2 regions of the Faunimonas sp. B44 genome follow, and region 1 is predicted to be linked to the other one. Evidence: predicted binding sites of a transcription regulator. Region 1 holds the regulator's gene; the other holds the start of a gene.
What was found. The regulator HrcA, encoded in region 1, represses chaperone genes, less so after heat shock. The targets are predictions, from matches to a motif close to GTTAGCACTCNCNNNNNGNGAGTGCTAAC.
Positions count from the first base shown of each region.

Region 2: a site for HrcA is predicted at 2,094-2,122, ahead of groES (co-chaperone GroES). Genes of this name have one in related genera too.

Region 1 covers NZ_JBQYEX010000001.1:22,660-26,849, reverse strand. The annotation lists gene ACUN0C_RS00155 (VOC family protein) at 1-390, opposite strand; gene grpE (nucleotide exchange factor GrpE) at 474-1,097, opposite strand; gene hrcA (heat-inducible transcriptional repressor HrcA) at 1,168-2,229, opposite strand; gene rph (ribonuclease PH) at 2,369-3,082, shown strand; gene rdgB (RdgB/HAM1 family non-canonical purine NTP pyrophosphatase) at 3,088-3,723, shown strand; gene hemW (radical SAM family heme chaperone HemW) at 3,720-4,190, shown strand, end outside.
Region 2 covers NZ_JBQYEX010000003.1:372,418-376,607, reverse strand. The annotation lists gene groL (chaperonin GroEL) at 61-1,698, opposite strand; gene groES (co-chaperone GroES) at 1,729-2,043, opposite strand; gene ACUN0C_RS07910 (bifunctional riboflavin kinase/FAD synthetase) at 2,204-3,205, opposite strand; gene ACUN0C_RS07905 (TIGR01459 family HAD-type hydrolase) at 3,249-4,106, opposite strand.

The sequences.
Region 1 (4,190 bases):
TCAAGCGGGCGCGGAGGCCGCCGGCGTCATCCACCCGATCGCCGCGCCGTCCGGCTGCTCCAGGATCGCGATCCGGCCGACGCCCGGCACGTCGAACGGCCGGCGGTGGACGGTCGCCCCGTGCCGCTCCGCCTCCGCGAGCCGCGCGTCGACGTCGTCGACGGCGAGGTAGGCGAACCAGTTCGCCGGAACACCCGACCAGCGCAGGTCGGAAATGTCCATCATGCCGGCGACCGGCACGTCGCCCTGCCAGGCGACCCAGTACGGGCCACCCTCCGGCATCGGCATCGCCTCGAAGCGCCAGCCGATCACGGCCTCGTAGAAGGCCTTGGCGCGCTCGAAGTCGCGCGTCAGCAGCTCGTTCCAGTGGAAATGCCCGTGCGCGGCCATGACCGTCCCCTCGAGAGGGGGCCATCTTCGGGCCGGCACGGACGGGAGTAAAGAGCGCCTCGCCCGTGAAACTTCGGGCGCCCTCAGCGCCCTTCGGCGGTCTCGGTCTCGGTGGCCGGCGCGGTCGCCTTGGGGCCGCCCTTGGAAACGCCGACCATCGCCGCCCGCAGCACGCGGTCGCCGATCATGTAGCCCGGCTGCATGACCTGGACGACGGTGCCCGCCGGCACGCTCGCATCGGGGACCTCGAACACCGCCTGGTGCCTGTGCGGATCGAAACGCTCGCCCATGGCGGCGATCACCTCGACGCCGTGCCGGCCGAGCAGGCGCTCCATCTCGCGGGCGGTCATCTCGACGCCCTCGACCAGGCTCGCGACGGCGGGTTCGGCCTTGGCCTCCTCCGTCACGTTCTCGAGCGCGCGCGCCAGATTGTCGGCAACCGTCAGCATGTCGGCGGCGAACTTCGTCACCGCGTATTTGCGCGCGTCGCCGATCTCGCGCTCGGAGCGCTTGCGGAAGTTGTCGAGGTCTGCCGCCACGCGGACGAGGCGATCGGTGAGGTCGGCCTTCTCGCCTTCGAGCCTCGCCACCGTCTCGGCGGAAATCCCGGTTTCGGCCCCGCTCGCCTGCATTTCGGCATCCGCGCCGGTTTCGGATGCGGCAGCGGGGTTCCGAGACTCGGTCGTGGTCTGGTCCGTGTCGTTCATATCCGTCACCCTGTTCGTGAGTTGGGCCGGATATCGAGCCTCCAGCGCCCGAAATCAAGGCGGCGGCCGTTCAGCGGCCGAGGAGCTGGGTCATCAGCTGCGCGGTGTAGTTCACGGCCGGGACGACCCGCGCATAATTGAGCCGCGTCGGCCCGATCACGCCGAGCACGCCGACCACGCGGTCGCTCGTGTCGCGGAAGGGCGCCACCACCAGCGAGGAGCCGGACAGCGAGAACAGCTTGTTCTCCGAGCCGATGAAGATGCGCACGCCCTCGCCGTGTTCGGCCAGCCCGAGGAGCTGGATGATGTCGGTCTTGGTCTCGAGGTCGTTGAAGAGCAGCCGCAGCCGCTCGATGTCCTCGGCGGCGGTGATGTCCTCCAGAAGGTTCGACACGCCGCGGACGATCAGCGTCCCGGCGCGGTCGTCGCCGCCCGACCATGTGGCGAAGCCCGCCGCGATCACCTTGTCGGTCAGCGCGTCGATCTCGCGCCGCCGCTCGTCGCTCAGCCGCTCCAGCTCGACCCGCGCCTCTGCGAGCGTCCGGCCGACGATGTGCGCATTGAGATAGTTGCTCGCGGTCGTGAGCGCCGAGGTCGGAAGGTCGCGCGGCACTTCGATGACCCGGTTCTCCACCGTCCCGCTCTCCGAGACGAGCACCACAAGGGCGCGGGTCCGCTCGATGCGCAGGAACTCGATGTGCTTCAGCCGGCCCTCGGTCTTCGCCGCAAGCACGACGCCGGCGCCGCGCGACATCGCGGAGAGCATCTGGCTCGCCTCGGTGAGGAGGCCCTCCATGGAGCGGCTTTCCCCGGCCGCCTTCACCTCCGCGTCCATGCGGCGGCGCTCCTCCTCGGCGAGGTCGCTCACCTCCATCACCGAATCGATGAAGAAGCGGAGCCCCAGCTCGGTCGGCAGCCGGCCGGCGCTGGTGTGCGGGGCGTAGATCAGGCCGAGCTCCTCGAGGTCGGCCATCACGTTGCGCACCGAAGCGGGCGACAGGGCGGCCGCGAGGATCCGGCTGACGTTGCGCGAGCCGACCGGCGTGCCGGTCTCGAGATAGGTTTCGACGATCCGCCGGAAGATCTCCCGCGAGCGGTCGTCGAGAGCGTAGAGCGAATCGGAGAACGACATTCCTGCCGGTCAACCTCCGTGCGATCGGGACGTCAGATCTGGATCCACTCATATCGATCGCACTGCCGCCGCCAGCAAGTCCAGCGCTTTACCTCGGCGCGGGACCGTCCTAACACGTCGCCAGTTCCACGGAGTGACGATGAGACCTTCCAAGAGGGAGCCGGACGAGCTCCGGCCCGTATCGCTCGAGCGCGGCGTCTCCCGCCATGCGGAGGGCTCGTGCCTCGTCCGCTTCGGCGACACGCACGTGCTCTGCACGGCGACGGTGGCGGAGCAGATTCCGGGCTGGCTGCGCGGCGCCGGCCGCGGCTGGGTGACGGCCGAGTACGGCATGCTGCCGCGCTCCACCAACGAGCGGATGCGGCGCGAGGCGGCGCAGGGCAGGCAGGGCGGCCGCACGCTCGAGATTCAGCGCCTGATCGGCCGCTCGCTGAGGGCGGTGGTCGATCTCAAGGCCATGGGCGAGAAGCAGATCACGGTCGATTGCGACGTCATCCAGGCCGACGGCGGCACGCGCACCGCCTCGATCACCGGCGCCTGGGTCGCGCTCCACGACGCTCTCGCCTGGATGCGCATGCGCAACATGATCGGCGACGGCGTGCTCGTCGATCACGTCGCGGCCGTGTCCTGCGGGGTTCATGGCGGCGTGCCCGTGCTCGACCTCGACTATGCCGAGGATTCCGAGGCCGGCACGGACGCGAATTTCGTGATGACCGGCAAGGGTGGACTCGTCGAGGTGCAGGCGACCGCCGAGGGCGCGCCCTTCAGCGATGAGGACCTCCACCGCCTGATGGAGCTCGCCAAGCAGGGCATCCGGCGCCTGGTCGATCTCCAGAAGATGGCGGTCGGTTGATCGCCATGCGGCTAGAGCCCGGCCCGATCGTCGTTGCCAGCCACAATCCCGGCAAGGTGCGCGAGATCCGCGAGCTCCTCGCGCCGTTCGGCTTCGAGGTCCGCGCGGCCGGCGAACTCGACCTCGACGAACCGGAGGAAACCGGCACGACCTTCGAAGAGAACGCGATCCTGAAGGCGCGGGCGGCGGCGGAGGCGTCGGGACTGCCCGCGCTCGCCGACGATTCCGGCCTTGCCGTCGATGCGCTGGGCGGCGAGCCCGGCATCTATTCCGCGCGCTGGGCGGGCGAGGACAAGGATTTCGCGCGCGCCATGCGCAACGTCGAGGAGAAGCTGCAGGCGGCCGGCGCGACCGCGCCCGAGCGTCGCTCCGGCCAGTTCGTCTGCGTGCTCGCGCTCGCCTTTCCCGGCGGCGAGGTCCGCACCTTTCCCGGCATCGTGCCGGGCACGCTCGTCTGGCCGCCGCGGGGCCACCAGGGCTTCGGCTACGACCCGATGTTCCTTCCCGACGGCGAGAGCCGCACCTTCGGCGAGATGAGCGCCGAGGAGAAGCACGGCTGGAAGCCCGGCGAAACGCATGCGCTCTCGCACCGCGCCCGCGCCTTCATGCGCTTCGCCGGAGAATGCCTCGGTCCGCGATGACCGGGCCGGCGCGCCTGCCGGAGGCGGCGACCGCCTTCGGCGTCTACCTGCACTGGCCGTTCTGCGCGGCGAAGTGCCCCTATTGCGACTTCAACTCGCATGTCAGGCACGCGCCGCCGGACCAGATGCGCTTCACCGCGGCCTTCGCGCGCGAGATCCGCCACTTCGCTGCGCTCACGCCCGGCCGCACCGTGACCTCCGTCTTCCTCGGCGGCGGAACGCCCTCGCTGATGGAGCCGGCGACCGTCGCGGCGCTTCTCGATGCGGTGGCCGGCGCCTGGGTGGTCGCGCCCGACGCCGAGATCACGCTCGAGGCCAATCCGTCGAGCGTCGAGGCCGGGCGCTTCCGCTCCTATCGCGCCGCTGGCGTGAACCGCGTCTCGCTCGGCGTACAGTCGCTGCGGGATCCGGCGCTGAAGGCGCTCGGGCGGCTGCACGATGCCGCCGACGCGCGCCGTGCGATCGCG
Region 2 (4,190 bases), on a different contig from region 1:
GCAGAACGCAGAACGGGGCCCCGCGGGGCCCCGTTCGCATTCGTTCAGGTCTGGCGGACCTTAGAAGTCCATGCCGCCCATGCCGCCGCCCGGCATCGCCGGAGCCGCGGACTCCTTCTTCGGCATCTCGGCCACCATCGCCTCGGTGGTGACGAGCAGGCCGGCGACCGAAGCCGCGTCCTGAAGCGCCGTCCGGACCACCTTGGTCGGGTCGATGATGCCGGCCTCGATCATGTCGACATACTCTTCCGACTGGGCGTCGAAGCCGAAGGTGTCGGACGTGCTGTCCATCACCTTGCCAACCACGATCGAGCCGTCGACGCCGGAGTTCTGCGCGATCTGGCGGATCGGGGACTCGAGCGCCTTCAGGACGATCTTGATGCCGGCCTGGACGTCGGGGTTGTCGGAGGTGAGCTCCCTGATGGCGCGCTTGGCGCGCAGCAGCGCCACGCCGCCGCCCGGGACGATGCCTTCCTCGACGGCCGCACGGGTCGCGTTGAGGGCGTCGTCGACGCGGTCCTTCTTCTCCTTCACCTCGATCTCGGTCGCGCCGCCGACGCGGATGACCGCGACGCCGCCGGCGAGCTTCGCCAGCCGCTCCTGCAGCTTCTCGCGATCGTAGTCGGAGGTGGTGTCCTCGATCTGCGCCTTGATCTGGGCAACGCGGCCTTCGATCTCGGACTTCTCGCCGGCGCCGTCGACGATCGTCGTCTCCTCCTTGGAGATCGACACCTTCTTGGCGCGGCCCAGCATGTCGAGCGCGACGTTCTCGAGCTTGATGCCGAGATCCTCGGAAATCACCTGGCCGCCGGTCAGCGTGGCGATGTCCTGCAGCATGGCCTTGCGGCGGTCACCGAAGCCCGGCGCCTTGACGGCCGCGACCTTCAGGCCGCCGCGGAGCTTGTTGACCACCAGCGTCGCAAGCGCCTCGCCCTCGACGTCCTCGGCGATGATGAGGAGCGGACGCGACGACTGCACCACGGCTTCGAGGACCGGGAGCATGGCCTGCAGATTGGAGAGCTTCTTCTCGAACAGGAGGATGTAGGGGTCCTCCAGATCGGCGATCATCTTCTCGGCGTTGGTGATGAAGTAGGGGGAGATGTAGCCGCGGTCGAACTGCATGCCCTCGACGACCTCGAGCTCGGTCTCCATGGACTTCGCTTCTTCGACCGTGATGACGCCCTCGTTGCCGACCCTCTGCATGGCCTCGGCAATCATCGCGCCGACGGTCTTGTCGCCGTTGGCGGAGATCGTGCCGACCTGCGCGACTTCGGCGGAGGTGTTGATCTTCTTGGACTGGCTCTCGAGGTTCTTGACCACGGCGGTCGTGGCCTGGTCGATGCCGCGCTTCAGATCCATCGGGTTCATGCCGGCGGCGACGTACTTGGCGCCTTCCTTCACGATCGCCTGGGCGAGAACGGTCGCCGTCGTGGTGCCGTCGCCGGCGATGTCGTTGGTCTTCGAGGCGACCTCGCGGACCATCTGAGCGCCCATGTTCTCGAACTTGTCCTCGAGTTCGATCTCCTTGGCGACCGTCACGCCGTCCTTGGTGATGCGCGGCGCACCGAAGGACTTGTCGATCACGACGTTGCGGCCCTTGGGGCCGAGCGTCACCTTCACCGCATTGGCGAGGATATCGACGCCGCGGAGCATCTTCTCGCGGGCGTCAGCCGAAAAACGTACGTCTTTCGCAGCCATTGTCGTCTACCTCTGTGTCTGAACGGGGAATCAGGCGGCGGCGCGGGCGGAGGCGCCCTGCTCGATCACACCCATGATGTCGGACTCCTTCATGATGAGGAGCTCTTCACCGTCGACCTTGACCTCGGTGCCGGACCACTTGCCGAAGAGCACGCGGTCGCCGGGCTTCACGTCGAGCGGCTGGATCTGGCCGCTCTCGTCGCGGGCGCCGGGGCCGACGGCGACGATCTCGCCTTCCTGCGGCTTCTCCTTGGCGGTGTCCGGAATGATGATGCCGCCTTTGGTCCGCTCTTCGGACTCGACGCGGCGCACGACAACACGGTCATGAAGCGGGCGGAATCTCATGATGTCCCTCTCGTCCCTTCGGCGCTTTGCGCGCCCCTCTGAATGGAGCTGGTAGCACTCAGCCGTAGCGAGTGCTAATGCGGCGTGGAGATAGATGCGGCGCCCGGACTTGTCAACGGGTGGAAGAGCCGCAGGGGTATGGGAAGCGGACCGGGGCTACCTATTCCGCGGCCGCCCAGGCCGCCCGCACCTTTGCGTCGATGTCGCGATCGGGCTCCGTCGCAAGCATGGCACGGGCGTCGATGGAATCCTGGTCAATCCGGGCGACGAGCGCTTCCACGCTTTCGAACTGCAGTTCCGGCCGGATTCGGTCGATGAGGGTGACGAGCACGGTCTCGCCGTAGAGGTCCCCCGAAAAATCGAACAGGAAGGTTTCGAACAGCGCACGGCCGTTGTCGAAGGTCGGCCGCCGCCCGAAGCTCGCCACGCCTTCGCGAACGCTGCCGTCCATTCGGGTCAGCCGCACCGCATAGATGCCGTGGGCGAGCTCCACCGACGGGTCGAGCGCCATGTTCGCGGTCGGATAGCCGAGATTGCGGCCCCTTTTGTCGCCGTGGACGATTTCGCCCGCGGCCGACCATCGCCAGCCGAGGAGCCCGTTCGCCTCCCGGAGCGCGCCTTCGCGCAAGGCGGAGCGAATGCGCGTCGAGGAGACCGGCCGGCCCGCTTCGTCGTACTCGCCGACTACGGTGACGCCGAAGCCGTGGCGGGAGCCCGCCTCCTGAAGGAAGGCCGGCGTGCCCAGCCGGCGATGGCCGAAGTGGAAGTCGTAGCCGGTGGCGGCGTGCCTGATGCGCAGGCGGTCGACCAGCATGTCGCGAACGAAATCCTCGGCGGAGACGGCGGCGAGGCTCTCGTCGAAGGCGAGCACGAGCGAACCGTCCATTCCGAAGGCGGCGGCGACCGCGGCCTTGAGCGGTGGCGGCGTGAGCCTGAAGAGCGGCGCGCCCCTGCCGAAGAAGGTGCGGGGATGCGGCTCGAACGTCAGGATCAATGCCGGCACGCCTGCCTTGTCCGCCTCTGCCCTCGCGGCCGCCAGCACGGCCTGATGGCCCCGGTGAACCCCGTCGAAATTGCCGATCGCGACAACCGCGCCGTGCCAGTCCTCCGGCAGCGTGTCGAGGCTGCGGACGACCGGCCGCGCTGCGCGCTCGGCCCTCATGCGCCCGCTTTCCCGACCGCGTCCGGGGCTTCCGCCGCCTGCCTCACCGCGCACCCCCGTTCCGCCAGGCGAGATGCGGCATGAAGCCGACGGCGTCGAGGTCCTCCGCCGCGAAATGGGCGGAGATCCGCTCCGGGTCCGGCGCGCCGGCGGGGCCGAAATCGGCCTCGTGGATGCCGCTGCTGATGAACAGGAGGTCGAGGCCAGCATTCTTCGCGCCGCGCGCGTCGGTCGGCAGCGCGTCGCCGATCGCCAGCACCCGCTGCCCGTCCTGCAGCCCCGCGGCACGAAGGGCGGATCGATAGATCGGCGGATGCGGCTTGCCGGCGAGCACCGTCGTGCCGCCGAACTCCTCGTAGAGGCGGGCAAGCGCGCCGGCGCAATAGATGAGCGTGTCGCCGCGCTCCACCACGATGTCGGGATTGGCGCAAACCATCGTCAGGCGGCGTGCGACGAACCGCCCGAGCATCTCCCGGTAGTCCTCGGGCGTCTCGGTGTAGTCGTCGAAAAGGCCGGTGCAGCTGACGAGCTCCGCCTCGTCCTCGCCGACGAGCTCGATATCCAGGCCTTCGTAGAAGGGCAGATCGCGCGGATGCCCGAGATGGAACACCTTCGTTCCCGGCCGCTCCGCCACGAAGGTGCGCGTGACGTCGCCGGAGGTGACGATGTGGTCGTACGCGTCATCCGGCACGCCGAGCTCGCGGATCTGCTCGATGACCGGACCCGCCGGGCGCGGCGCGTTGGTCACGAGGACGACGGGACCCCGGTTCTTCCGGAACCGGACCAGGGCGTCGACGGCACCGGGGAAGCTCTCCACGCCGTTGTGGACGACGCCCCAGACGTCGCAGAGCACCGCCTCGTAATCCTCCGCGAGCGCCGCCAGTCCGTCTATCCGCTTCACGATTGCTCCGCCCCCGCGCCCGTCGCCGATCGGCTATCCCTCCCGGACCGGTGCGTCAACGGGGACGGCAAGGTCGGGCGCGCC